DNA from 2 places in the Salinivibrio sp. ML323 genome. Region 2 is predicted to be linked to the other one. Evidence: riboswitches for the same ligand, from Rfam matches in the RefSeq annotation. Region 2 holds a riboswitch; the other holds the start of a gene.
The links. A riboswitch is a leader RNA that binds a small molecule or an ion and turns the genes downstream of it on or off. The one in region 2 is predicted to bind lysine.
Positions count from the first base shown of each region.

Region 1: linked by a shared signal. The riboswitch ahead of BZG13_RS05180 (Na+/H+ antiporter NhaC family protein) and the one ahead of lysC (lysine-sensitive aspartokinase 3) in region 2 are both predicted to bind lysine.

Region 1 covers NZ_MUES01000005.1:37,349-58,990, forward strand. Annotated here, with positions in the region: gene argS (arginine--tRNA ligase) at 1-281, opposite strand, end outside; gene purU (formyltetrahydrofolate deformylase) at 730-1,563, opposite strand; gene BZG13_RS05115 (ATP-dependent DNA helicase) at 1,723-3,687, shown strand; gene tsaB (tRNA (adenosine(37)-N6)-threonylcarbamoyltransferase complex dimerization subunit type 1 TsaB) at 3,688-4,383, shown strand; gene BZG13_RS05125 (hypothetical protein) at 4,416-4,718, shown strand; gene BZG13_RS05130 (Slp family lipoprotein) at 4,741-5,286, shown strand; gene BZG13_RS05135 (alpha/beta fold hydrolase) at 5,305-6,264, shown strand; gene fadD (long-chain-fatty-acid--CoA ligase FadD) at 6,386-8,077, shown strand; gene rnd (ribonuclease D) at 8,163-9,314, shown strand; gene minE (cell division topological specificity factor MinE) at 9,371-9,640, opposite strand; gene minD (septum site-determining protein MinD) at 9,642-10,454, opposite strand; gene minC (septum site-determining protein MinC) at 10,472-11,134, opposite strand; gene BZG13_RS05165 (YcgL domain-containing protein) at 11,404-11,679, shown strand; gene BZG13_RS05170 (lytic murein transglycosylase) at 11,691-12,662, shown strand; gene BZG13_RS05175 (H-NS family histone-like protein) at 12,714-13,139, opposite strand; lysine riboswitch at 13,411-13,592, shown strand; gene BZG13_RS05180 (Na+/H+ antiporter NhaC family protein) at 13,681-15,264, shown strand; gene BZG13_RS05185 (thymidine kinase) at 15,372-15,953, shown strand; gene cspD (cold shock domain-containing protein CspD) at 16,031-16,252, opposite strand; gene clpS (ATP-dependent Clp protease adapter ClpS) at 17,061-17,381, shown strand; gene clpA (ATP-dependent Clp protease ATP-binding subunit ClpA) at 17,427-19,682, shown strand; gene infA (translation initiation factor IF-1) at 19,744-19,962, opposite strand; gene BZG13_RS05210 (arginyltransferase) at 20,092-20,817, opposite strand; gene aat (leucyl/phenylalanyl-tRNA--protein transferase) at 20,817-21,527, opposite strand; gene cydC (heme ABC transporter ATP-binding protein/permease CydC) at 21,542-21,642, opposite strand, start outside.
Region 2 covers NZ_MUES01000001.1:1,259-9,587, forward strand. Annotated here, with positions in the region: gene metA (homoserine O-acetyltransferase MetA) at 1-672, shown strand, start outside; gene BZG13_RS00030 (cation:proton antiporter) at 718-2,010, opposite strand; gene metH (methionine synthase) at 2,194-5,853, shown strand; gene lysC (lysine-sensitive aspartokinase 3) at 5,892-7,250, opposite strand; lysine riboswitch at 7,371-7,558, opposite strand; gene BZG13_RS00045 (pyridoxal-phosphate-dependent aminotransferase family protein) at 7,822-8,329, shown strand, end outside.

The DNA of each region.
Region 1 (21,642 bases), on a different contig from region 2:
TTTGCCAGCCACTGATCATTCAAAAAGATATTGATAAAGCCAGGACCAGCGATTTCTGTTTTACTCGCCACATCACCTAAATCGAGGGCGTCCAACACTTTCTGGGCAAATTCACGGGGATTTGTACCGAGCTTTTTGGCTGCGCCCATCACACCATTGGCTTGATAGTCACCAAATTGTGGCTTCGCAGACTGACGCACTGCCGCTGGCGTGCCCTCAGGCGCACCCGCCGCAACCATCGCGGCAGACACTTTTTCGTTAAGAAGACTTTGAATATTCACTTGCTTACCTTTACTACTAGCCGGGCTGATTATGAATGACCCGTTTTGTGGGCTTCCAGCTTATTAATACAAGAATCCGCCAACACTGCACTGCCACGTAACCAAGCGTGCAAACACAGTGTTGGCGGGATGCTGTATTGTTGCGAACCATGACGTCAATCGACGCGGATTATCCCTAATGATACCCATAAAACAGCAGGCATTGGCAATAGTTATTCAACACCATCCTTGATATCTTTCGCGACTGGAAGACAACGAGCACCTTAAAACCTTGAGAGGTCACTGTGCATGATGCCAGCAATTGGACATCCCTGATGCGAGATCAAGCAGCTTTTACAGATAAAATCAATCAGTTGCTAGAAGTGCTGGCCTTTCCTCCTTATTCACTCGCGCCAATCATTGCCAGCGAAGCCAGTGCTTAAGCACTGGCTCAACCAATGTTGTCGTTTTACAAGATCACGGTTTTATTGCCATGGACAAACACACGGTCCTCGGTGACAGACTCGATAGCCTGACTTAGTACGCTCTTTTCTACATCTCGACCTGCTTTGGCCATATCTTGTGCGCTAAAGCTGTGATCAACATGAATCACGTCTTGGCCAATAATCGGGCCCTCGTCCAAGTCATTGGTGACAAAATGCGCCGTCGCGCCAATGATTTTGACCCCACGCTCGAACGCTTGGTGGTAGGGACGGGCCCCGATAAAGGCAGGTAAAAAGCTGTGATGAATATTGATGATGCGATGCGGATATTGAGCGACAAAGTCAGGCGTCAGAACTCGCATGTATTTCGCGAGAATAATGTAGTCAGGCTGATGGGATTGAATCGCTTTGAGCATCGCTTGCTCGTGCTCTTCACGGCTCAGACCTTCATGGCTGACATAGTGAAAAGGAATATCAAAACGCTCAGTCAGATGTTGTAGTTTGTCGTAATTACCCACCACTGCGGCAATATCAATCTCGAGCGAGCCATCATAAGCTTTCATTAAAATGTCGCCGAGGCAGTGGGATTCTTTGGTGACCATGATGACGACGCGTTTGCGGCGCGAGCTAATCAGCTGGCGCTGGCTGCCAGGCGGTAGCGCATGGTCAAGGTCGAGAAGCAGGGTGTGATCGTTAAAAATCCCCTCTAGCTCAGTGCGCATATAAAACTGCCCAGTGACATTATCAACATACTCTCGGTTGTGAATAATGTTGAGCTGATGTTTATAGCAAATGTTGGTGATGGTCGCGATGAGCCCTTGAGCGTCAGGACAGTCCGTGAGAAGTGTTTTTCGTTCCATGTTGGTCGTGTACTGCTGATGACTAAACCCTCGGTTGTACCCTGTCTCAGCCGCAAGGTCAAAGTGATTTTACGATGCGTCACGGGTTTCTCAGGGGAGTGGTTTCATCCCGTAGAGGGGTTTGGCATAATGGCGGCTTTCCCCCTGTGTATTTATACAATGATCCGTAAGGTTTTCTCAGACACCGGTGCGCTGGCTAAAGCGATTGATGGTTTTGTGCCTCGCCAGCCGCAAACAGATATGGCGATTGCTGTTGATACGGCCATTCGTGACCAAGGCCAGCTCGTGGTGGAAGCGGGCACAGGAACCGGGAAAACCTATGCCTATCTCGCCCCTGTTTTATTAAGTGGTAAAAAGGCCATCATCAGCACTGGCTCGAAAAATCTGCAAGAGCAGCTTTACCACCGTGATTTACCGCTGATGAAGTCAGCCTTGGGCTACACAGGGACGACCGCCTTATTGAAAGGTCGCGTTAATTACCTGTGTCCAGAGCGACTCGAGCGACAAATTAGTGAGTGCCATCGTCCCGACAGCGAGCCTGGGCAATTGAGTCAGCTGGTTAAAATTCGTGAGTGGTCGTCGTATACCGAGTCGGGGGATCTGAGCGAGTGTGACGCACTGGCTGAAGATAGCCCCCTGATCCCTGTAGTGACGTCTACCAATGACAATTGCCTTGGTAAAGACTGTCCAAGCTATGAAGACTGTTATGTGGTTAAAGCGCGGCGTCGTGCGATGGATGCCGACGTGGTGGTGGTTAACCATCACCTCTTTTTGGCTGATGTGGCCATCAAAGAAACGGGGTTTGGCGAGTTGATCCCAGAAGCAGACGTGATGGTGTTTGATGAAGCGCACCAGCTGCCCGATATCGCCAGTCAGTATTTTGGTCAATCGCTATCTAGTCGACAATTGCAAGATGTTGCCAAAGACATTCATATCGCCTATCGCACTGAGCTACGGGATACGCGTCAACTGGAAAAAGTCGCTGATCGCCTTTCGCAAGCGGCGATGGATATGCGCTTGGTGATGGGCGAGCCCGGATATCGAGGTAATTGGCGTGAACTTCAGGCTTCGCCCAGCGTAGAGAAAGAGTTGGTACGATTGGCTGACGCGCTCGATCTTGCCCATGACGTGGTAAAACTATCACTCGGCCGAAGTCAATTGCTTGACGCTGCGTTTGATCGGATTACCTTATTTAAAGCGCGGCTTGCACGCTTAAAAGACACCTCAATCACCGGGTACTCCTACTGGTACGAATGTACGCGGCATCACTTTAGCCTCAATATTACCCCCTTATCGGTGGCGGATCGTTTTCGTGAGCAAATGGCCGAACAGGGGGGCGCTTGGATTTTTACCTCCGCGACCTTGGCCGTTGAAGGCGACTTCGCGCACTTTAACCACCGCCTAGGGATTGACGCTAAGCAGCAAATGACGCTGGAAAGCCCCTTTGATTATCCCAATCAGGCGAGGCTTTGCGTGCCCCGACACGTGCCGGAAACCAATAGTTTTCGTCGAGCCAACAAACTGGCCGCATTATTGGGACCGGTGATTGAACGTAACCAAGGGCGTTGCTTTTTCCTATGCACGTCGCATCAAATGGTACGAGAGCTATCAGCCCTGTTTCGTGAGCATCTGTCATTGCCCGTCCTCATGCAAGGAGAGATGCCCAAGCAGCGCCTATTGGCAGAATATTTGTCGTTGGGCAATGCCTTGCTGGTGGCGACGGGCGCCTTTTGGGAGGGCATTGATGTGCGTGGGCAAGCGCTTAGTTGTGTGATCATCGATAAACTCCCATTTGCCTCCCCCGATGATCCTTTATTAAAAGCACGAATAGAAGATTGTAAATTGCAAGGGGGCGATCCCTTTGCTCAGGTACAGATCCCCGAAGCGGTGATCACCCTAAAACAAGGGGTGGGGCGTCTTATTCGGGATCAACAAGATTTTGGTGCACTGGTTATTTGTGACAACCGATTGGTGACCCGCGCATACGGCGCAACCTTTTTGCGCAGTTTGCCGGCGATCCCTCGCACGCGGGACTTACACCACATCGACGATTTTTTGTCGGGCAGTGACACCAACAGCAACATAATGAACTCGTATTCATTCGATCAACCGATAGAGGGTTAAATGACGCTACGAATATTGGCCGTAGATACGGCGACCGAAAACTGCTCTGTCGCACTGTGCTGTGATGACCAGATTATCACGCGCAGCGAAATTGCACCGCGTGAGCATACCAACAAGATCCTCCCCATGGTTGATGAAGTATTGGCAGAAGCGGGGGTTGAACTGGCGCAGTTAGATGCGCTGGCGTTTGGCCGCGGGCCAGGAAGCTTCACCGGTGTGCGTATTGGCATTGGTATTGCACAAGGTTTAGCGTTTGGGGCGGATGTACCCATGATTGGTGTCTCAACATTGGCAGCGATGGCAGCACAAAGCTATCGGCTACACAACGCGACCCAAGTACTGACGGCGATTGATGCGCGTATGAGTGAACTCTATGTCGGCCAATATCGGCGGACTGACACTGGCGCATGGCAGTGTGTCGGTGAAGAGAGGGTCGTCGCCCCGGAAGCACTCACCCCTGACTGTACTGAGGGAGTGTGGACATTGGCAGGAACCGGTTGGGCAGCCTATCCTGATCTAGCCGCTCGCTTGGCATTGCAGACGGCGTCGTCAGAGGTGTTATACCCCCAAGCACAAGATATGCTGGAGATTGCTAAGCATGCGTATCATGCGGGAGACATGGTCGCAGCGGAACTTGCTAGCCCCACATATCTGCGGGACAAAGTCACTTGGAAAAAGTTACCCGGGCGCGAATAACCCCCATGAGGCCGGCAGCATAGGACGTGAATATGGTATCGATTAACGGTGTATCCTCCCCACAGACAAACCGGCCTAACCACCCCCAGCGCACAGGCAAAAAGCCGCAAACCACGCGCAAGCAAACGCCCAAGACGACACAGGTGGCTAAGGCGGTGCGCCAACGTGTCGATCCCGCCGCGATTGCGCAAGCCGAGCAGGCGAAGCAAGAGTACGTGCAATATGATTTGCCGGACGGTCGCGGCCGTCAAGCGATGGCTTCCTATTTCGCGGTGTTAAATCAAGCCAGGCGAGAGGAACTGATCAACTTAGTGGGCGTCGATATCTATGTATGATGTGGCGTGAAAGGAGCCTGATATGAAATCTTACTTGTTTGCCTTATGCGGCGTGCTATTACTGAGTGGCTGTACCAGTTTGCCTGAGTCATTAAAAGGCCGGATGGACCAGCCCGTGACCGAATACCCGGTGGTCGCGAAAATGACCCAAGCAAATCAAGGAGAAGAGGTACGCCTGGGTGGCTTGATTGTCGGGGTGAATAACCGTGAGCAGGACTCCGTGGTTGAAATCGTGGCCTTGCCCACGTCGACAGCGGGTCGGCCTGATATCGATGCCTCTTCACTGGGGCGCTTCAAAGCGATTTTTACTGGCTTTATTGAACCGGCTGATTATGCCAAAGGCCGGCCAATAACGGTGTTGGGCGACTTTCAGGGCCGTCAGGCGGGAAAAGTGGGGGATTACTCCTATGATTACCCCGTGCTTAGGGTAAAAGGACATCAGCTGTGGGATATTGAACAGCATGTGGTTGATGATGACAGACCTTATTGCTACGGCTTGTACTGCTCCCGAGTGCGCATTGGCGTTGGCACGGGACGGGTGCAAAGCGTGATTAGTTTACCTTATTAGCCCTCAAATGGGATCGTGATGATGACACCGCCATTGACGGAGACATTCGAGGCATTATTGGCGTCTGATCCGGCAGCACTCGGGTTATCGTCTGGCTTAACGCCGACCTCGATGCGACTTAATGATGTGACAGTGGCAGCGGCAATACGCCCGGCGACCGGCTTAGCGCCAACATTGGTTTTTTTACATGGTTGGCAAGACAACCTGGCGAGTTTTCATTCGCTGATCCCCACGCTGCCCCAAGACTACGGGTTACTGATGTTTGATTGGCCTGGGCATGGTTTGTCTGAGCATAAAGCCGGGGATTATCATTACCCGTTTTTCGATTATCTCGACAGTTTGCATCAAATCCTTCACCAGACACCTTGTTCGCAATCGGAGCAAACGGGGCCCGTCATATTGGTGGGGCATTCATTGGGAGGCCTAGTGGCCAGCTGTTATGCAGCCAGCTTTCCAGCATCAATCGCGGGGGTTATCTCGATAGAAGCATTGGGGCCTATTGTTGAGCCTGAACATAAAATCACCGAACGCATGGCGAAAAGTCTCAATCAGCGCTTAAATTCAGTGCAAAAAACACCACGTCTCTTTGATTCTGCGATGAAGGCGCTACAATTGCGCGCATCCATTAATAAAGTCGCCGGTCAGTTATTGATGCCACTGGTTGCTCGCGGGATTGAGACATGCAGCCATGGTGTGCGTTGGCGTCATGATCCCAAACTTGGTGGTGAGCCCCTGTATCGCATGGCGCCCGGCCATGGAGAGTCGATTATTCGAGCGATTGAATGCCCTGTGCTGGCGATTCGCGCGACAGATGGGTATCCTGCGCTTCGCTCTGCCGATGCCGCGCAACGAGCCACGTGGTTTAAGCAATTGACACTCATTGAGATCCCCGGGACACACCATTGTCACCTTCAGCAACCGCAACAAACTGTGTCGTTAATAACGGATTTTGTGACCAAAATTCAAACGCGCACTTAAAATGCTCGTGTAAAAATAATGTTAACGCTATGGTGGGCAGGTTAAACACCTGTTTGAATTATGCCTCGCGTCGATCGAAGCAGGCAAAATAGCCTGCAAGCTAACACATAGGAGAAAGCCAGTGGAAAAGGTATGGCTTAATCGTTACCCGTCGGATGTGCCGGCGGAAATAGATCCAGATGCCCATCGCTCTTTGGTCGAGATGTTTGAACATTCTGTCCAGCAGTACGCGGATCAAACTGCCTTCATGAATATGGGGCAGGTCATGACATTTCGTAAACTGGAAGAGCGCAGCCGTGCGTTTGCTGCCTATCTACAAAACGAGCTGAAACTGAAAAAAGGCGATCGCGTTGCCATTATGATGCCGAACTTGCTGCAATATCCGATTGCCTTGTTTGGTATTTTACGAGCCGGTTGTGTGGCCGTGAACGTGAACCCGTTATACACCCCTCGTGAGCTTGAGCACCAATTAACGGATGCCGGAGCAAAAGCGATTGTGATTGTGAGTAACTTTGCTCACACGCTAGAGAAAGTGGTCGACAATACGCCGGTTAAACACGTGGTACTGACCAGTTTGGGCGAACAGTTGCCACGTGCCAAAGGGACCCTGGTTAACTTCGTGGTCAAATACGTCAAAAAAATGGTGCCTAAGTATCATTTGCCGCATGCCACCTCCATGCGCCAAGCGCTGCGCCGAGGCCGACGTATGCAATATGTGAAGCCTTTTTTGAAAGGCGAAGACATTGCGTTTCTACAATATACCGGTGGCACCACGGGGTTGGCGAAAGGCGCCGTGCTCACGCATAGAAATATGTTAGCTAACGTTTATCAAGCTAAAGGGACGTATCAGCCGGTACTTAATGCAGGTGAGGAGTTAGTGGTCACCGCATTGCCGCTTTATCACGTCTTCGCGCTCACGGTGAATTGCCTATTGTTTATTGAAATGGGTGGGCAAAATCTACTGATCACCAATCCACGCGATATTCCAGGTTTTGTCAAAGAGCTACAAAAGTACCCGTTTACAGCCATTACAGGTGTGAACACGCTGTTTAATGCGCTGCTCCATAACGAAGACTTCCATGAGTTGGACTTTTCTAACCTGCGCTTGACCGTCGGTGGTGGCATGGCCGTGCAAAGGGCGGTCGCGGAAAATTGGAAAAAGCTGACTGGCAAGCATCTGCTTGAAGGATACGGGTTAACGGAATGTTCGCCACTGGTAGCGGCCTATCCTTATGATTTACGTGACTACAACGGCTCCATTGGATTGCCCGTGCCATCGACCGAGGTGCGCATCGTCGATGATCAGGGTGACGATGTGGCGGACAACCAGCCGGGTGAGTTGTTAGTGCGTGGCCCGCAAGTGATGCAAGGGTATTGGAATCGTCCCGAGGCGACACGAGAAAGTATCGACGAACAAGGTTGGTTAGCCACTGGTGATGTGGTGCAGTTCGATGATGATGGTTTCTTGCATATTGTCGATCGCAAAAAGGACATGATCCTTGTCTCTGGTTTTAATGTGTATCCCAATGAAGTGGAAGATGTCGTTGCGTTGCATGACAAGGTGCTAGAAGTTGCCGCCATTGGCCAGCCAGATGAGAATTCTGGGGAAGTGGTTAAAATTTGTGTGGTCAAAAAAGATCCGTCGCTTACGCGAGATGATCTTGTGGCGCACTGTCGCAAACACCTCACTGGATACAAGGTGCCACGGGTAGTGGAATTTAGAGATGAACTGCCTAAAACCAATGTGGGTAAAATTCTGCGTCGAGAGCTACGCGATGAACCACAAGCCACCGAGCAAAAAGCGTCAGCTTAATGCGAACCGAACCAGAAAAGGGTAAACTGTCGATAACGACTCACGAAATGCCGGCCTCGCCGGCATTTTCTTTATGGGCTTTTTTGTGAACTATCAACAAATCACCACCGATCAACAGCTGGTCGATATCTGCGCACATTTTCGAGACCAAGCCGTTGTGATGCTTGATACCGAGTTTGTCCGTACGCGTACCTTTTATGCACAACTGGGGCTGGTCCAGATTTATGACGGCGAGCAACTGGTGCTGGTTGACCCGCTAACCATTGATGATCTTTCCCCGTTATGGGCGCTGTTGACTGACACCCAGGTCACCAAGGTGTTACATGCGAGTAGCGAAGACTTAGAGGTTTTTCAGCACTACGCGGGCGTATTGCCCACTCCCATGATAGATACCCAAATCGTCGCCGCTTTTTTAGGTCATGGCGTCTCCGAGGGCTTCGCAAGCTTAGTGGAGCGTTATGTCGGCGTGAGCTTAGATAAAGGAGAATCGCGCACTGATTGGTGTGCGCGTCCCTTAACCGAAAAGCAACAACAGTATGCGGCCGCTGATGTCTATTACTTGCTGCCGCTTTATCAAGCGCTGACGCAAGCCCTATCCGATACGCAGTGGCATGACGCCATGGTAGAAGAGTGTGGTTTGTTGTGCCGTAAAAAGCAGTGGGTAAAGCCGGATGAAGCGGCTTATCTCGATATTAAGTATGCGTGGCAGCTTAAGCCTCAACAGTTAGCGGTATTGCAAAACCTTGCCAAGTGGCGAGCTAAGGAAGCGCGTCGCCGGAATATGGCTCTTAACTTTATCGTTAAAGAGCAAAACCTCTGGAAAATGGCGCGTTATGGTATTCGTACCGTTGAGCAAATGAACGAGCATGGGTTCGACAAATTTGAAGTACGCTATCATGCGCAAACCTTGATAAAGTTGGCCACCCAAGCGGATAAAATCCCGTTAGCCAAATGCCCGCCGGCCATCACACGTTTAGTTGATGAACCCGGGTATAAGTCGGTGATTAAAGCGATGAAGGAGCAGGTGCAAGCCGAGGCCGATAGATCAGGCTTAGCGCCAGAGTTTATTGGCTCCAAAAAGCAGCTTAATCAATTGATTACTTGGGTATGGCGAGAGGAGTGTCAAGAAGATAAACGCCCTGACTTAGCCTCGGGGTGGCGCTTGCGATTAGTGGGAGAAACATTGCTGACGATGATCCCTAACGCCCCAGGGGCATCGTCATCATCTCGCGCATAAACAAAAGCGGTGGCCTTGAACCACCGCTTTCTGTATTCGCCCGTTGTGATTGAGAGCTAGCTCTCTTTTCCCTCTTCGGGCAAGGTGACGTTCAGCTCCAAGACGGACAGATCATCATCGCCTTGTTCGAGGCTGACAGACACCTGGTCCGGTGCGATATCCACGTATTTTCGGATCACATCTAGAATATCTTGCTTGAGCTGGGGCAAATAAGTCGGCGCAGGGCTATCCGCACTGCGACGCTCGGCAACAATGATTTGTAAACGCTCTTTGGCAATATTGGCCGACTTTTTCTTTGATGGGCGGAAGAATTCAAGCAGTGCCACATTAGCCTCCGAATAAGCGTTTTAGGAAACCTTTGCGCTCTTCCTCAATAAAGCGGAAGGGGCGCTCTTCACCCAGCAGGCGCGCAATAGCATCTTCATAGGCTTGGCCGGCATCAGACTCTTGATCCAGTACCACTGGCTCACCTTTGTTAGAAGCGTGCAATACAGACTGACTTTCAGGGATGACCCCTAACAGTGGAATACGCAGGATATCTTCTACATCCTCAACACTGAGCATTTCACCGTTGGTCACACGCGCGGGGTTATAGCGAGTGAGTAATAAGTGATGTTTTACCGGATCCTCGCCGTTTTCTGCGCGGCGTGACTTAGAATCGAGAATACCAAGAATACGATCAGAGTCGCGCACGGATGACACTTCTGGATTTGTGGTCACAATCGCTTCGTCAGCAAAATACAGCGCCATTAATGCGCCGGCTTCAATGCCTGCGGGTGAATCACAAATAATGTATTCAAAGCCAAGTTCATCCATGTCTTTTAAAACGCGCTCGACACCTTCTTTCGTTAACGCATCTTTGTCGCGCGTCTGAGAGGCTGGCAGAATAAACAAATTTTCTACGCGTTTGTCTTTAATGAGTGCTTGATGCAGATTGGCTTCGCCGTTAATGACGTTAACAAAATCGTAGACCACGCGGCGCTCACAGCCCATCACCAAATCGAGGTTACGTAGGCCAATATCAAAATCAACCACGGCCGTTTTTTTGCCTGTCATGGCCAACCCGGTCGCCAATGCCGCACTCGATGTTGTTTTACCAACACCGCCTTTACCGGAGGTAATTACAATGATTCGTGCCATTCCTCTTCCTTATTCTCTTATAGCGTGAGGGGGTCAATGTGTAAGCTTTCTTGATTAAGCGAGACCATAGAAGGCCGCTCTATATGTTCTGATGGAATTTTATCACTGAGCCAATAGCTTCCTGCTACCGACAATAATTCTGACTGAAGGTTCTGACAATAAATACGCGCTTGTTTTTGTCCACTTGCACCGGCAATGGCTCGGCCACGCAAAACGCCATAGATATGAATACTGCCATCGGCAATCACTTCCGCGCCGGCACTCACATGATTGAGGATCACCAAGTCGGCGTTTTTTGCATAGATTTGCTGACCTGAACGCACAGGGGCGGTGACCACTTTTGCAGGCGGCTGAATCGGATCGGCAACTCGGGATTGCTTGCTCGACTTGAGCACGGCTAATTGCGCATCCAGCGCAAGCTCACGTGTATCATTGTGGGTGACGCCGGTCAGCCCAACGAGAATCATGCCTGTGGCTTGTAAGCACTGCTTTAAGGCACCGATATCAGGGCATCGTGATAGACGGCTAATGTCAGCGACAACAGGAGCGCCTTGAAAAAAGGCCGGTGCTTGGGTGACTTTCTCTGTCAAAACATTGGCAGCGGCAGCAAAATTATCGTCAACGAGGTGGAGGACGGAAAGGGTAAAGGTTGAGCCTTTCAACTCCGGTTGTTTGAGCATGTTATTCGATCCCGGTTTTGTCATTTAAACACGAGTCAGACGCGCATTATCAGACGTTGGATAGCATGGTATATTCACAGCGCCAATGCGGCAAGCAGGGTTTGCCGTTGATGCGGCATTTCTCCCTTTAATGGTGTTTTTTTAACATTTGAATGAGAAATGGCAGCAGAAACGTGTTTTGACACACTTTGCTGCAAAGCTTAACAAACCTTTACCCCAAGATGACAATCTATCGCCTGTAATATGGCACGCTCATGAGGACTTTTGAGATGTATTGCGCAATTTATCGTAGTAAAAAGAAAGAAGGCACCTATCTTTATCTTGCAGAGAAAGATAAATTTGATGATGTGCCCGAGGCACTCATGAATAGCTTTGGGCAGCCCGAATTTGCCATGATGATCAACTTAGACAAGCGCGATAAACTGGCAGCAGTTGACATCAATAAGGTTAAACAAAGCCTGCAAAGTGATGGCTTTTTTGTGCAATTGCCTCCGCCACCTGACGCGGCATTGCAGGCCATTCGTAATAAAAACGAAAAACTGTAAAAAGGATGACTATGCGCAAAGGTATGATTTCAGCCTCTATCGCGGCGGCACTCTTGGTGAGCCCTGTGATGGCCAAGCCCGGATTCGAGCAGTATGTGACCACCTTAAAAGCCGAAGCACGTGAGGCGGGCATCAGTGATGCGTTACTTGAGCGTGCCTTTAAGGACGTTAAATACCATGAGCGTGCAGTCAGCTCCGATCGAAATCAACCTGAGCGACGTCTCACGCTGGATGAGTATATTCCGCGTGCTGTGCCTGATTGGAAAGTCGCTCAAGCGAAACAACTGTATCGTGAACATTACGACACTTTGAAAGCCATTGGTGAGCAGTACCAGGTTCAGCCGCGTTTTATTGTGGCTTTATGGGGTGTAGAAAGTAATTTTGGCAAACTTCAGGGTAGTTATAATGTCATTGAAGCCTTATCAACATTAGCCTTTGATGGCCGTCGTGAGGCTTTTTTTCGCAAAGAGACCATGGCCGCACTGACGATATTAGAGCAAGGGCACATTGCGCCTGAAGCGATGAAAGGCTCTTGGGCTGGGGCGATGGGTCAATGCCAGTTCATGCCGAGTTCGTTTATTAACTATGCGGTCGATGGAAACCAAGATGGCAAAAAAGATATTTGGCAAACGGAAGCTGATGTCTTTGCGTCTGCTGCAAATTACTTAAAAAAAGCGGGATGGGATGATACCTACACGTGGGGACGGCAGGTACAGATCCCTGAAGGCATCGATCGTACTTTGCTTGGCACCAACAGTGAGAAAGCACACTCATTGAGTGAGTGGCAGACGCGTGGGGTACGGCGAATGAATGGTCAGGCGTTACCGGCCGTCGATATCAACGCTTGGTTGATTCAGCCTGATGATGGTAAAGGCAGGGCTTATCTTGTTTATAATAACTACCAGAGCTTATTGAAATGGAATCGCTCGCACTACTTTGCGTTAGCGGTGAGCCATTTGGCGGACAGAATTAAATTTGGTTAAGGGATAAAAAAAAGAGGCTGAGCGCCTCTTTTTTTATGCGGGAATATGGACTTAGGCTTCCTGACCTGGGATGAGGAAGTCTTCTTGCTTGGCCGCGCCGCTTTCAATCGCTTCGCGAATCACTTTAGGCATGCGGCCTTGGCCCGTCCAGGTTTTTTGTGAGCCATCTTCGCCCGTATATTGATATTTTGCTGGACGTGTTGCGCGTTTACCCGAGGCTTTACTCTTCGAAGCACCACCTAACAATGCCACGATTTCTTCTGGGCCAATACCGTCGGCTTCTAACATAGCACGGTATTTTTCTAACTTCTCTAAACGTTCTTTTTCTTTTGCCTCGGCTTGACGGTCAAGCTCTTTACGCTCTTCGACAACCGTTTGAAGTTTTTCTAATGCTTCATTAAGTTGTTCGGTTGACATTTCTTTGGCAAGTGCGCGCAAGCTACGCAAATTGAGTAAGGCTTTCATTGCATCAGACATTATTGGTTCCTATTTGATTTATATGTTAATTGAAAGAATGATAGCAGTATAATTGAAATATACAATATGGCCTATATTAATACGTCATATTGCGCATTAATTGCAAGTTAACTGCAAATTTGACTTTAATTCTATTGTCTTTTTGAAGCGAATGTCTAAAAAAATAGAAGATGAGACGTATTTTATTGGCACCGCGTAAGCTGGGGTTTAGTCGATGCTTTTTCAACCATAAAGAGTTGCGATGGTAAGCACGTTGTGTAGAATGCACCACGCTTAACGTAGAGGTGCGTTGTTTATCAGTCGTGCACAAGAGGGTGATTCCGATGAGAGTGCATAAAAGGAAGCAACGCCGAAGCCAATCAGGTCATCACACCGATTGAGCTGGGGCTGTTACCGAATAGGGGCAGCACTGCCATAGTACTTGGAAATACACTATGGAGCGCTACTGTATGTAGGAGGCAAGCTGTTTGCCGTGTGATACCACGCCTTACCGTCTTCATTTCTGCAGTAGATCTCCAACCACCTGGTTGACACTGAGATCATGAACTTAACAGATTTTTCTTCATCCGCTTTATCACTGCTTCCCCCTTTATTGGCTCTGGGCCTCGCGATTGCTACACGACGGGTTTTATTGTCCTTGGGTATGGGAATCGTACTGGGTACGGTATTACTGACCGATTTTTCTATCCTCTCTTCCGGACAGTACCTGCTTGAGGTGATTACTGGGCTATTTATCGCTGATGGAGGCTTAAATAGTTGGAACTTAAGTATTCTCGCGTTTCTTATTTTACTCGGGATGATCACCGCGCTTCTGTCTCTTTCTGGAGGTACCCGCGCGTTTGCCAATTGGGCGCAAAGCCGGATCAAGAGTAAACGTGGGGCGAAACTGCTCGCGGCGTTTCTCGGCGTATTTATCTTTGTTGATGATTATTTCAACAGCTTAGCGGTGGGGGCCGTCTCTCGCCCTGTCACAGATAGGTTTCACGTCTCGCGAGCGAAACTGGCTTACATTCTTGATTCCACGGCCGCCCCTATGTGTGTGATCACGCCGGCATCAAGCTGGGGGGCTTATATCATTACCGTGATTGGCTCTATTTTGGTGGCACATGGCGTCACGGATTACACGGCGCTAGGGGCATTTGTCACCATGATCCCAATGAACTTTTACGCCATTTTTGCCTTGCTGCTAGTGTTTGCGGTGGTTTGGTTTCAACTGGATATTGGCCCGATGCGTCAGTTTGAATATCAGGCGAAAAAAGGCAGTCGACTGGGCGATGAAAGTGAAAACTGCGCTGATATTTGCGACGACCTAGGGATTGAGGAAAGTGATAAAGGCAGCGTGGCTGATTTGGTCGCCCCCATTATTGTACTCGTCGTGGCGACGGTGGGTGCAATGTTATATACCGGCGGGTTGGCATTGGCAGCCGAGGATCAATCCTTTTCTCTGCTCGGGGCGTTTGAAAATACCGATGTCGGGATGTCATTGCTATGGGGTGGACTCGCGGGTTTAGCCGTATCCTTGGTGATGACAGCGAAACAAGGTATAGCGGTATCAGATATTGCGAAAACCCTTTGGGTGGGCGCAAAGTCTATGTTTGGCGCTATCCTCATTCTGTTATTTGCTTGGTCGATTGGTCATATTATTGGCGACCTACAAACAGGTCAATATTTGTCGTCCTTAGTGGAGGGGAACTTACCGGCGCAACTCTTGCCTGTAGTGCTCTTCTTGTTGGCGGCAGTGATGGCCTTTGCCACAGGGACGTCGTGGGGAACGTTCGGTATTATGCTTCCTATCGCGGGCGATCTTGCCGCGGCGACAGACATTGCACTGATGCTACCTATGCTCTCAGCAGTATTGGCAGGGGCGGTATTTGGCGATCATTGCTCACCGATTTCTGATACCACTATCTTGTCTTCAACAGGGGCACGATGTGGACATATTGACCACGTCGCGACTCAGCTCCCTTATGCCATTGGTGGGGCGATTGTCTCAACCGTCGGCTTCGTGGTGTTAGGCTTTACCGCGTCACTTCTCTGGTCATTGGTGACGACCGTGTTTGCGTTCGTTGCACTATGTGCTGGGTTAATGTGGCTTAAAAAGCGCCCGTGTAAATTGGTCGGTTAATTATCTAGCCTCGCCTTGGCGGGGCTTTTCTTTTTCTGCTAGTGCGGTAGCATGCCTGTTTATTTAATCCAGCTCGCCCACAATGGGCATTAGGTGTAGAGACAGTTATGGCTCAGTTATACTTTTATTATTCGGCAATGAACGCGGGTAAGTCGACCACCTTGTTACAATCGGCCTTTAACTACCAAGAGCGCGGTATGCAGCCTCTACTTTTTACCGCCGCGATTGATAACCGCTATGGGGTTGGAAAAATCAGTTCGCGAATTGGCTTAGAAGCTGATGCCCACCTGTATGACAATCAAACGTCGCTGTTCGAACACGTCGCGACCATCTTGGCGCAAGAGAAAGTTGACTGTTTATTGATTGATGAGAGCCAATTTTTAACCAAACAGCAAGTGCTCGAGCTGACTGATGTGGTGGATAAGCTGCGGATCCCCGTATTGTGCTACGGGTTAAGAACAGATTTTCGTGGTGAGCTGTTTGAAGGGTCACAATACTTGCTGGCGTGGGCCGATAAGCTCGTTGAACTGAAAACCGTGTGTCATTGTGGGCGTAAAGCGAGCCGAGTCATTCGCCAAGATAGCGAAGGCAATGCCATTGCCGATGGTGATCAGGTGGTGATTGGAGGCAATGAACGGTATGTCTCTGTGTGTCGCCGACATTACAAACAGATGCTCGGCTTACTCTAGACAGGATTGAGTGCGGTAAAGAACAACAAAGGCGAGCCGTAAGCTCGCCTTTTCTATTTGGCCGACCGGATTCAGCGCTATTTCGCCGCTTCTTGATCGACTGGCACAATTTCACTGGCATGGTAGCCTTTGGGTCCTTCCTGAACCTCATAGTTGACGGTTTGTCCCGCCTTTAATGTCTTATATCCGTCCATCTGGATGGTAGAGTAGTGGGCAAACACATCGCCTTCCCCTTCTACCGGACAAATAAAGCCAAATCCTTTTGCATTGTTAAACCATTTTACTGTACCAGTTTCCATGCGACACATCCTTCTTGCATCAAACTTTGCATACCTGTGATAAACGCGTTCATTTCACCTCGTCAATTTGACCAGCGCGGTACTGTCGCACCCTCACCCTTGCCAATGAACAGAAGTGATATGGCGAGTTTATCGACCACATGTTCCACTTTAGTAGATACTTTTAGGCAGTCAAGTGTGGGGTATAACTTATAACAGTAATGTAATATCAAATCGAAAAAGTGTGAGGAAGTGGCAATTATTCATTCAGAAACAGACATCTTAGTTGCATAGTTTTTTAGGGTTTTCTCCAGATGTTTTCGCTATTAAAAAAGTGTGATTGCAGTGATAGATATGCTATAACAGGCCGTAACTATTACTTTTTATTCTAATAACTGGCTCTTTTCCTCCTTAAGTGTATGGATTAGTGTGAGCGCTATTGGCATGATTCACGCAGTCTGCCTGCTTAAAAATGAAAATGAAGTGAATATTCTCGAGTCGAGAGAGATGTGTGTCTATGCTCACCTATCACGCTTGATGCGATCCGCTAACCGGCTTGTCGTTAGTCGGTATGCCTTAATTTTTATGCATTCTAGTGCAGGCACGAATGGTAGGTTTTTGTCGTACTCAGTGAACGAAATTCTGCGCGAGAGACTAGTGTGTAATACGGTGATTAACAATTGCTCAGGCAAACGATGTTCGCAATGAAAAGGTTGCTGGAATACAATCTGTGGCTTAACTTTAAGTATAGGTGGACGGGAAACGTGGATGGCAGTAGTGCCCCGCCACATCACTTACCGAGACACCCTAACAATGCATTGAATGAGTTATGAGTAATTGGAACCAGTGGGGTTTGCCTGACGCAGAGGCCGAATCGTCAGAAAAAACAAAGTTGCAACCACCATCAATGTACAAGGTGGTGCTAAATAATGATGACTACACTCCGATGGAGTTTGTGATCGATGTGCTCCAGACGTTTTTTGCCATGGATGTGGACAAAGCGACGCAAGTCATGCTGACGGTGCACTATGAAGGAAAAGCGGTCTGTGGCGTATTTACCGCCGAGGTTGCTGAAACGAAAGTGGCACAGGTAATGATGTATGCCAAAGAGCATGGCCATCCGCTACTGTGCACGATGGAGAAAGCTTAGCCGGCTCCATCACGCTTTAGCGCGGTTTTTGAGGGAGGTGCCTTTATGCTTAACAAAGAACTTGAAGCCAGTTTGAATGGCGCGTTTGCACGAGCGCGTGAAAAACGCCACGAATTCATGACGGTGGAGCACCTGCTTCTCGCGTTGATCGATAATGCGGCCGCGCACGATGCGCTGGTCGCGTGCCGTGCAGATTTGGAGGCGCTGCGCAAAGAACTTGATGCGTTTATTGAGCAAACCACACCGCTAATCCCTGCGGACGACGAGTCGCGAGAGACGCAGCCAACGCTGAGTTTCCAGCGCGTACTCCAACGAGCTGTTTTTCATGTGCAGTCATCCGGTCGTAGCGAAGTAAGCGGTGCGAACGTGTTGGTGGCGATCTTCAGCGAACAAGAATCCCACGCCGCTTATCTGCTTAAAAAGAACGACGTGAGTCGCCTTGACGTGGTCAACTATATCTCTCATGGCACCACGAAAGATGAAGGCGACGATCTACCCAGTAGTGACATGGGGGCTGATGAGGCCGGTGCGGAGCCGGGTGAAGATCGTTTGGAGAACTTCGCAACCAACCTCAATCAGCTCGCACGTGTTGGCGGTATTGATCCACTCATTGGTCGTGATAAAGAGCTCGAACGCACCATCCAGGTATTGTGTCGCCGTCGCAAGAATAACCCCCTGTTGGTTGGCGAAGCCGGGGTCGGTAAAACAGCGATTGCGGAAGGGCTCGCGTGGCGCATTGTTGAAGGGCAAGTGCCAGATGTGATCAAAGATTGCGTGATTTATTCGCTCGATATTGGCTCTTTGCTCGCGGGCACCAAATACCGTGGCGACTTTGAAAAGCGCTTTAAATCGATCTTAAAGCAACTCGAAAAAGAGGATCACGCGGTACTCTTTATCGATGAGATCCACACCATCATTGGCGCTGGTGCGGCGAGTGGTGGCCAGGTCGATGCCGCAAACTTGATTAAGCCGCTATTGAGTAGCGGAAAGTTACGCTGTATTGGCTCGACGACCTACCAAGAGTATGGTTCTATCTTCGAAAAAGAGCGGGCACTGGCGCGCCGTTTTCAGAAAATCGATGTGATTGAGCCCTCTATTGATGACACCACCAAGATTTTGATGGGTCTGAAGCCGAAATATGAGGCTCATCACGAAGTGCGTTACACCAACAAGGCGATTCGTGCCGCGGTCGAGCTGTCGGCAAAATACATTAATGAGCGTCATTTGCCAGATAAAGCGATCGATGTGATTGATGAGGCGGGGGCGCGGTGTCGTATGGCGCCAGCCAGCAAACGCAAGAAGACGGTCAATGTCCCTGACGTTGAGAGTATGATTGCGAAAATGGCCCGTATTCCTGAGAAGTCGATTTCGTCGTCCGATAAAGACGTGCTGCAATCACTGGATGACAAGCTCAAAATGCTGGTGTTTGGTCAAGATACTGCCATCACGGCGCTGTCTGAAGCGATCAAGCTGAGCCGCGCAGGCTTGGGCGATGATAACAAACCGGTCGGCTCGTTCTTGTTTGCCGGACCTACCGGGGTTGGTAAAACCGAGGTCACGGTACAATTGGCCCGCGCCATGGGTATTGAGCTGCAGCGCTTTGATATGTCGGAGTACATGGAGCGTCACACAGTGAGCCGCTTGATTGGCGCGCCCCCAGGCTATGTGGGGTACGATCAGGGTGGGTTGCTGACTGATGCGGTGATCAAGCACCCATACAGTGTGGTGCTGCTTGATGAAATCGAGAAAGCGCATCCAGACGTGTTTAACTTGCTCTTGCAAGTAATGGACAATGGCACCCTGACTGACAATAACGGGCGCAAAGCCGATTTCCGCAATGTCATCTTGGTGATGACCACTAACGCCGGCGTCGCCGAGACGGTGCGTAAGTCTATTGGCTTGATTCAGCAAGATCACAGTCATGATGCGATGTCGGAAATTAAGAAGGTGTTTTCGCCAGAGTTCCGTAACCGCTTGGACAACATCATTTGGTTTAACCACTTGGATGAACAGGTTATCTTGCAAGTGGTGGATAAGTTCATTGTTGAGCTACAAGCCCAACTGGACGCCAAAGGGGTGTCGCTTGAGGTGACGTCAGAGGCTAAGCGCTGGCTAGCGGAAGAGGGCTATGACAAGGCTATGGGCGCACGGCCGATGGGACGTGTTATCCAAGATAACTTGAAAAAGCCACTGGCTAACGAGCTGCTGTTTGGCTGTCTGGTTAACGGGGGGACAGTTCGTGTGGTATTGAAAGATAACCGATTGGACTTCCAATTCAGTGATCAAATGGAGCCGGCTTAATCGGTTCGAGAAAAAGCAAAACCCGGCATCGCTGCCGGGTTTTTTGATCGCGTTCGGAGGATTAACGCGAACGGAAAACGATGCGACCTTTGGACAAATCGTAAGGGGTCATTTCAACCGTGACTTTGTCGCCGGTCAGGATGCGGATGTAGTGCTTACGCATCTTGCCTGAAATGTGGGCAGTCACCACGTGACCGTTTTCTAGTTCTACACGGAACATAGTATTAGGCAACGTATCGAGTACGGTGCCTTGCATTTCAATTACGTCTTCTTTTGCCATTGAATCCTCTTAGGCCTCTTCTGGTAGCCAATTTTTTGACCGACAGATAATGCCTCTATTCTGAAAGTCTGTAAAGTTCGGGTGCGAATTTTACCCTGTTGGGGCGCTCCTTGCTAGAAAAAATAGCCACTATTGTGGAATAACCGGCCAGGTAAACGCCCGCCACTGCTGGTTGATAAAGCGTTGATGTGGATAATAGTCTGCTTTGTAGCGCATTGCTGAGCAGGCATCGATTTGATAGCCCAGATAGAGCCAAGGTAATCCGAGTGAGTTCGCCAGTTGTAGTTGTGCTTGAATACTGACGCGTCCGAGTGAGAAGCAGTGCTCTGGCTCGAAAAACGTATAAAGTGCACTTAACCCGTCGTCGACGACATCAGTTACGGCGATGGCAACCAGCGTAAGTTGGTGATGATCGCGTTGATACAAATGGATAAAGCGCGGGGATAACCAGTCACTACCGATAAAGTCGAGAAACGCTTGGCGCTTGGCAGGATACATATTGCCATCGGCATGGCGAGCGGCGATGTACCGTTGAAAGAGCGCAAACCAGTTAGCATCAAGCTGATCGCTCACTTTAACCTCTAGACGATTGAGCTGGCTTCGATGACGCTTTTGGCTTTTTGAGGGTTGATATTGGTTCACATCAATCCGAATCGCTTGGCAAGCCTGACATTGTGGGCAGTGCGGCCGGTAAATAAGGTTGCCACTACGACGAAAGCCAGCAGCTAATAGCGCGGCATATTTCTCGGGCGTGTGGTAATCCGCCGACATTACCACCGCCAGTTGCTCTTCCTGATCAGGCAAGTATTGGCAAGATGCTGCAGGCGTGACGCCAACTTGGATTCCCACACTCATTATGCTCTCCAATCTGCGATCTGCTGCGGTTGGCTGCTCTGGATAATGGGCTGGTCACGGTGTGCTTGCAACGCGGTGATAAACGCGTCTCGGGTCCAAGGTCTGGCACCCAAAGAGGCTAAATGTGGCGTCATCATTTGGCAGTCAATATAACGGCCACCCTGCTGCGCAAAATATTGACTGAATTGCCAAAGTGCAAATTTAGAGGCATTGGTGGCTTTGGAAAACATGGATTCACCACAGAATACGCGGCCCACGCAGACACCGTAAAGCCCGCCGACAAGCTGTGCGCCGTCCCACACCTCGACACTGTGAGCATCCCCTTGCTGATGAAGCTGGCAGTAGGCAACTTGCATCTCATCGGTAATCCAGGTCTGCTCAGGCCCACGAATGGCCGCACAGGTAGCAATCACCGTCTCGAATGCGCGATTGAGCGTGATGGTATACGCAGACTTTTTGGCGGCTTTACGCAAACTGCGACTGGCATGAAAATCAGAGGGCTTAATCACAGCCCGTTCACTTGGCGACCACCACAATAAAGGATCATCTTCGCCAAACCAGGGGAAAATACCACTGCGATAAGCCGACATTAGCCGCGCAGGTGATAGATCTCCCCCAATGGCGAGCAAGCCATCGGGGTGAGAGAGCGCTTCGCTCACGGGCGGAAAGCGAAAGTCATCTTGCGCTAAAGGCGGTAAAAAAAGGGTCATATCACACGCTCTCGTTACAAGCAGCTCATGAGTTGCGCATAGCGACCGTTACGTGCCAGCAAGTCTTGATGTGTGCCTTGCTCAATAATGCGGCCAGCATCCATTAAACACACAG
Region 2 (8,329 bases):
GAGGCCGTTCGCGGACGTAATTTCGATGGTCTTATCGTGACAGGCGCGCCACTCGGGTTGGTACAGTTCGAGGATGTGATTTACTGGGAGCATTTACAGGATGTGATGAATTGGGCGCACCAACACGTTACTTCAACCCTCTATATCTGTTGGGCCGCGCAAGCGGGCTTAAAGCTACTTTACGACTTGCCAAAGAAAACTCGTAAGGAGAAGTTATCGGGTGTCTATCAGCACGACATTAATGCTGACTTATGCAAACATCCGCTATTACGCGGCTTTGATGATAGTTTCTTAGCGCCCCACTCGCGCTATGCGGATTTTTCGCCTAACTATCTTGCAGAGCATACGGATCTCGACATCTTAGCAACCTCTAATGAAGCGGGTACCTATCTGGCGGCGACGAAAGATAAGCGCAATGTGTTTGTCACCGGTCACCCTGAGTATGATTCTCATAGCTTGCATCATGAATATCATCGGGATTTAGAAGAAGGGATGGAGCCGGCTGTCCCCCTTAATTATTACCCGGATGACGATCCTTCCCAGCCACCGTATGTGAGTTGGCGCAGCCATGGCCATTTACTGTTTGCCAACTGGCTAAACTATTGTGTTTACCAGCAAACGCCCTTCGACTTGGATACCTTCTCTGCGTCTAACTTTACCCTGGATGAATAAAAAAAGGCGCCCGCGGACGCCTTTTGCTTAGGGAGCTGTGTGGATTTAGGTTTGATGTGTATCCATTTCGTCTTGTGCTGCGTTTGCTTTATCAACCATGCCTGTCATGGTTGAGCCTTGCACCAAAATGGAAAACACCACCACCGCGTAGGTCATGATGAGGATCAGCTCGCGAACATCGATATTTTTTTCCGGCACCACCATGATGCCAGCGGGCACGGCCATCGCCATCGCCAGTGCGAGACCGCCACGTAACCCACCCCAGCTTAATATACGCACCGCCCAAGGGTTATAAGAACGAAAGCGGTTGAAACCGAGATAGCACATTTTCACGCTAATAAAACGGGCGAGAAGCACAATAGGAACCACCGCCGCCATAATGATCCAGTCTTCTTTATGGAAACTGATTTGCAGCAAGCTAACCCCGATGAGGAGAAAGAGTAGGCTGTTAAGAAATTCATCGACTAATTCCCAGAAGTGGTCGAGGTGATCTTCACTTTCTTTGGAAAAGCCAATAAAGCGGGTCCAGTTACCGATCATGATCCCCGATACCACCATTGCCAGCGGGCCAGAGACATGCAGCATATCGGCCAAGACATAGCCAGCGCTGGGGATAGCCAGCGTTAATAGCAATTCCATCGAGTGATCGTTAGTGGCACAAATCAAGCGATGGAAAAGATAGCCCAGCACTAGGCCATATAAAACCCCGCCAACGGCTTCTTGTAAAAACAAGGCAATGGTACCGCCCACCGTCGGGTTGTTGTCGCCAAAGGCTAGGGTAAAAAGGGTCACAAAGATCACGATACCCACACCATCATTGAATAATGACTCTCCCTCAATTTGTGTGGTGATCCGCGTCGGTGCTTGCAGCTTTTTGACGATAGCAAGCACAGCGATGGGGTCGGTGGGCGATATCAGCGCGCCAAATAACAGGCAGTAGAGGAAATCAAAGGGGATGCCAATCAGTTGAAACACGCCCCAGATACCGGAGCCGATTAACAACACAGAGACCAATAGCCCGCCGATCACCAGGGTTGTGATCTCCCACTTTTGGTCGGAGAAAGAGGGAAGCTTGACGCCAATCCCCCCTGCGAAGAGCAAAAAGCCGAGGACGCCTTTGAGCAAAAACGTATCAAAGTGGATATCTGTCAGTATTTGCTCGGCCATGGCTTTTAGTGGAATTGCTTGGTATTGACCGGCGATCACTATCAGCAAAGACAGTAGGAGCGAGCTGGCGGTGATGGCGATCGTGGTTTGTACTCGGCTGATTTTACTATTAATAAAAGCGATAAAGATGGCTGCAGCAGCCATAAAGCTGAGGATTGCGTAGGTTGACATGCCGCTTCCTAGTGCAATGAGGGAATGAAAAAGTGTGTCGAAATATTAATAGAAATCGCTTTCAAAACGAACAGCTGAATTGAAATAGATCAAAATAAATTGTTATTTATAGACGTCTAGATTTCCATTTCCGCTGTGGTAGGATGAAATGACTGCAACGAGGAAGATGATAAGCGTAATAGTATGGACCGACTAACACAGCAACTGCGCGACCGTATTCTAGTGATCGATGGTGGCATGGGCACCATGATCCAAGGTTTGGCACTGAGCGAAGCCGATTATCGTGGCCAACGTTTTAAAGATTGGCACTGTGATGTGAAAGGCAATAACGATCTCTTGGTGCTGACGCAGCCTGATAAGATCGCTTCGCTACACAGTGATTATCTGGCGGCGGGCGCGGACATTATTGAAACCAACACCTTTAACGCCACCCAAATCGCGATGGCTGATTACGACATGCAGGCGCTGAGTGCGGAAATCAACGGCGCGGCAGCCCGGCTTGCGCGTGAGGTTGCTGATTCGTGGACGGCGAAAACGCCGGATAAACCCCGTTTTGTCGCGGGCGTGTTAGGGCCGACGAACCGAACGTGTTCAATCTCTCCAGACGTGAATGACCCGGGCTTTCGCAATGTCAGCTTTGATCAGTTAGTCGACGTGTATGCCGAGTCCACCGAAGCGCTCATTGACGGCGGTGTTGATATCATCATGTTGGAGACCATTTTTGATACCTTGAATGCCAAAGCATGCGCGTTTGCGGTTGAAAAGGTCTTTGATGCCCGCGGTTTTCGCTTACCCATTATGATCTCCGGCACCATCACTGATGCGTCTGGACGCACCTTATCCGGACAAACCACCGCCGCTTTTTATCACTCGTTGCGTCATGTTGAGCCACTGTCGTTTGGCTTAAACTGCGCACTTGGGCCAGCTGAATTGCGCCAGTATGTCAAAGAGCTGAGCGATATTTGTGAGGGCTTTGTCTCCGTCCACCCCAATGCGGGGTTGCCCAACGCCTTTGGCGAGTATGAGCTTTCTCCCGAAGAGATGGCGACACACATTGATGAGTGGGCGGCGTCTGGCTTTATCAACTTGGTCGGGGGGTGCTGTGGCACTACGCCCGAACATATTCAAGCGATTAGCGACGCGGTGAAGCAACATGCGCCACGCGCGCTTCCTGATCATCCTGTGGCATGCCGTTTGTCTGGGCTCGAGCCCCTGACCATTAATGCTGATAGCTTGTTCGTCAACGTGGGGGAGCGCACCAATGTCACCGGCTCAGCACGCTTTAAACGCTTAATCGTTGAAGAGCAATATGACGAAGCGCTTGAAGTGGCATTGCAGCAAGTGGAGAACGGCGCCCAAATCATCGATATCAATATGGATGAGGGCATGTTGGATGCCGAAAAGGCCATGGTGCGATTTCTCAACCTTTGCGCGGGGGAGCCGGATATTGCCCGTGTGCCTGTGATGATTGATTCCTCCAAATGGGAGGTGATTGAAGCTGGCCTCAAGTGCATTCAAGGTAAAGGCATCGTCAACTCTATTTCGCTCAAAGAAGGAGAAGAAGCCTTTCTACACCAAGCACGTTTAGTCCGTCGCTATGGCGCGGCAGTGATCGTGATGGCGTTTGATGAGCAAGGACAGGCTGATACCCAGGCGCGGAAAGTGGAAATCTGTACGCGGGCCTATCACCTTCTGGTCGAGCAAGTTGGCTTTCCACCGGAAGACATTATTTTCGATCCTAATATTTTTGCGGTTGCCACCGGCATTGATGAGCACAATAACTACGCGGTTGATTTCATCAACGCCGTGGCCGACATTAAACAAACTCTGCCGCATGCCATGATCTCGGGCGGCGTCTCAAATGTGTCGTTTTCGTTTCGAGGCAACAATCCCGTCCGTGAGGCTATTCATGCGGTGTTTTTGTATCACTGCATCAAAAATGGCATGGACATGGGGATCGTCAATGCCGGTCAATTGGCGATTTATGATGATTTATCCGAGTCTTTGCGCCTAGCAGTGGAAGATGTGGTTCTCAACAAAGACGATGGGGCGACAGAGCGTTTGCTGGACATCGCCGACAGCTATCGCGATAGCGGGGAGAGCGAGGTCGCAGAAACCGCAGAGTGGCGTAGTTGGCCAGTGGAAAAGCGCCTTGAACATGCACTGGTCAAAGGCATTACCGAGTTTATTGTTGAAGATACCGAGCTGGCTCGCGCCGCGGCAAGTAAACCTCTAGAAGTGATTGAAGGCCCGTTGATGGCAGGCATGAACGTGGTCGGGGATTTGTTTGGTGAAGGCAAGATGTTCCTGCCACAAGTGGTGAAGTCGGCACGGGTGATGAAGCAGGCGGTGGCTTACCTTGAGCCCTACATCAATGCTGAAAAGCAGCAAGGACAGACCAATGGCAAGATCTTGCTCGCCACGGTCAAAGGGGATGTGCATGACATTGGCAAAAACATTGTTGGTGTGGTGCTGCAATGTAATAACTTCGAGATTATTGATCTCGGCGTGATGGTGCCGACCGATAAAATCCTGTCGGTGGCGCGAGAAGAAAACGTCGATATTATTGGTCTATCTGGCCTGATTACCCCATCGTTAGATGAGATGGTGAACGTGGCGAAAGAGATGGAGCGCCAAGGATTTGATATTCCTCTACTTATTGGCGGCGCGACCACGTCCAAAGCCCATACCGCGGTGAAAATTGAGCAGCATTACCATGCGCCCGTGGTCTATGTGCCCAACGCGTCACGTGCGGTGGGGGTATGCTCATCGTTATTATCCGAGACGCAGCGACCGGATTTTGTAGCCCGTTTAGCTAAAGACTATGCCGCTGTACGTGAGCAGCACCAGCGTAAAACCCCGCGCACGGCACCGGTGTCCCTTGAGCAGGCGCGCGACAATAAGTGGCAAACGGATTGGACAAACTATGTGCCTCCGCAACCGGCGAAGCCGGGCGTCCATGTGTACGATGATGTCTCGATAGCAACCTTACGTCAGTATATCGACTGGACACCCTTCTTTATGACTTGGTCACTTAGTGGCAAATTCCCGGCGATTTTGGATCACGAACTGGTGGGTGAGGAAGCGCGTCGTTTGTACCAGGACGCCAATGCTTGGCTCGATCGTTTCGAGGCAGAAGGCTTGGTGGCGGCAAAAGGGGTGTGTGGCCTCTTTCCTGCCAATAGCATTGATGATGATATTGAGGTCTATGAGGATGGGTCTCGCCAAGCGACGCTCACTATACTGAACCACTTGCGCCAGCAAACGAAAAAGCCACGTGGTGCCAACTATTGCTTGTCGGACTTTATTGCGCCAAAAAGCAGTGGCCAGCCGGATTGGATTGGCGCATTTGCGGTCACAGGTGGTATTGGCGAATATGCCCTGGCGGAAGAATACAAAGCGAAAGGGGATGATTATAACGCGATCATGATCCAGGCGGTCGCCGATAGACTCGCAGAAGCCTTTGCAGAGTATCTCCATCAGCAAATTCGAATCACCTTGTGGGGCTATGCGCCCGATGAGACGCTCGATAACGACGCGCTGATCCGCGAGCAATACCAAGGGATCCGGCCAGCGCCGGGTTATGCCGCCTGTCCTGAACACAGTGAGAAAGGCAAAATTTGGCAATTGCTGTCGGTAGAAGCGCATACGGGGATGACACTCACTGAAAGCTACGCGATGTGGCCGGGGGCGTCGGTCTCAGGTTGGTATTTTTCCCACCCTGAGTCACGCTACTTTGCGGTGGCGAAGATCCAAAACGATCAGCGAGACAGCTATGCAGCACGCAAAGGGTGGAGCAGCGAAGAAGCGGAAAAATGGCTCGGGCCGAACTTAAACGGCTAACGAAAGAAGCCAGCACATTAGCTGTGCTGGCTTCTTTATTATTCAAATAAGTCCGCGTGTAACCGCTGCACCACCTGGGTGGCATCGTCATCTTCAACCACCACACAGACATTGTGGTTGCTGGCACCGTAGCAAATCATGCGTAGTTTGTGTTGTGCTAAGGCACTGAACACCGGCGCTGTCGCGCCAGCAGTATGATTCATCTCGTTGCCAATCAGCGCCACCACCGCCAGGTTCTCGCAGATCTCGACATGACATAACTGGGTCAGTTCGGCGATAGCCGCTTCTGGCAGCTGCGGTGCGTCGCCCTGAGTGTTGGTTTGATCAAGGGTTAAAGCGACACTGACCTCCGAGGTGGTGATCAAGTCTACCGAGATTTCAAATCGTGCCAAAACCTCAAATACTTTGGCCAAAAAGCCATATGCATGGAACATGTTTAAGCTGGTCAGTGTCACCATGGTTTGGTTTCGACGTAAGGCGACGGCACGAAACAGCGGTGCCGAGTGCGCTTGTTCGCGGATCCAGGTACCGCCTTGCTCAGGCGCGCTCGCAGCCCCGACAAACACAGGAATATGTTGGCGCACTGCAGGCACTAAGGTGGATGGGTGAAGGATTTTGGCACCAAACGTGGCCATTTCTGAGGCTTCGCTAAAACTAATTTCACTGATTGGGCGCGCTTGGTCGGCAATCCGCGGGTCGGTGGTATAAATCCCCGGTACATCAGTCCAAATGGCCAAACTCTCTGCGTTCACGGCTTCGGCGAACAGTGCGGCGCTGTAGTCGCTACCACCACGGCCTAAGGTGGTGGTTTGTCCGTGGGCATCCGCGCCGATAAACCCTTGGGTGACCACTCGGTGTGTGGCTAAATGCGGAAGCAATTGGTCGTGGCACTGTGTTTGCGTCTGCTGTGGGTCAGGCTGGGCACAGCCAAACTGGCTGTCGGTGCGCAGCAATTCACGCGCATCGGCCCGTATTGTTGCCATACCTCGGCTGTTGAGTAAATGGGTGAAAATATGGGTCGAGATCAGCTCGCCGCAGGCCACCAACGCATCGGTTAAGGCCGAATCCGGAGTGGCAGCTGCTTTTTCGGCATACTCGGCAATGGCGAGATGCCAGTGGTCGACGGCTGTTTGCGTGTTTTGGCAATCAGGAAGTTGCTGCAATATTGCTTGGTGAATGGCATGAATGGCGTCTAATTTGGCTTGGCGCGCGTCAGGGTCGCTGATCCCTTTTGCCAGCGCGACCAAATGATTGGTCACACCGGCGCACGCACTGATCACGATTAAACGGGTTTGCGGGTTTTGCTCGATAACAGCGGCGCTTTGCTGCATCGCCGCTAGCGTCCCGACACTGGTGCCGCCAAACTTAGCGACTGAAATTGATGGTAATGGCCTCACGTCCTTTCCCCTCTCTGGCTAGCAGAGTCAAAAAATTAAAAATGATGGGGAACATCAGAAGTCACATCGTGACCGCGATAAATACCGCGACAAGGTAGGAAGAGCAAACGGCAGGTGTAGTCTGCCAGAAGCGCTCCACCTGTCTGTCCATATGGATGACAAGTGACAGCCTGAAGGATTCAGCCTTCAAGGCCGGCAGCGTATCGACCCCGAACGTACGCCACCTCGGCATTGTCTCCCCTGGTTATCATGCTTAGGAGTGGGGCTCCGCTTGATAACTGCCTGAGAAATGCACCTCTTCTGCATGTTCAGTCATGGGTCGGTGACCGCATGAACAGTTTTAACATTACGGGTGTGATCGCAGGGTGTCAACCGTGTTTTTACGCTCGATAGGAGCGCTGCCCAGCGCCTGCCTCTCACCCAGGCAAGAAAAGGCCATTGCCCATTATCGACCCTGACAAGAAAAGCAAATCGACGCTAGCGATCACACAGTTCATGTGCCAGAGGCTAGGGGGATGGCGAAAAAATATGCTATAACGGTGAGCTTCGGTACCAACAACAAGGATTCGTGATGGCTCGTGCAATTTCCGATATTCAGTCTTTTCAACCTGTCGCTCGCACACTGATGGGGCCAGGCCCTTCTGACATTTATCCATCGGTGCTGCAATCATTGAGTAAGCCGACATTGGGGCATCTTGATCCCTTATTCATTGCCATGATGGATGAGGTCAAGCAGCTGCTGCAGTACGCTTTTCAAACCGAAAATCCGTTTACCATTGCGGTCTCTGCCCCCGGGAGTGCCGGGATGGAAGCCTGTTTTGTCAATTTGGTGGAGCCTGGCGACACAGTGATCGTGTGTCGCAATGGCGTGTTTGGCGACCGGATGCGAGAAAACGTGGAACGCTGTGGCGCACACGCGGTGATGGTTGATGATGCTTGGGGCGATCCGGTCAATCCTGAAAAGGTTGAAGCGGCTTTGAAAGCGCACCCGGAGGCTAGCATTGTCGCATTTGTCCATGCTGAGACGTCCACAGGCGCTTGCTCAGATGCACAGGCCCTTGCCACCTTGGCGCGCGAGC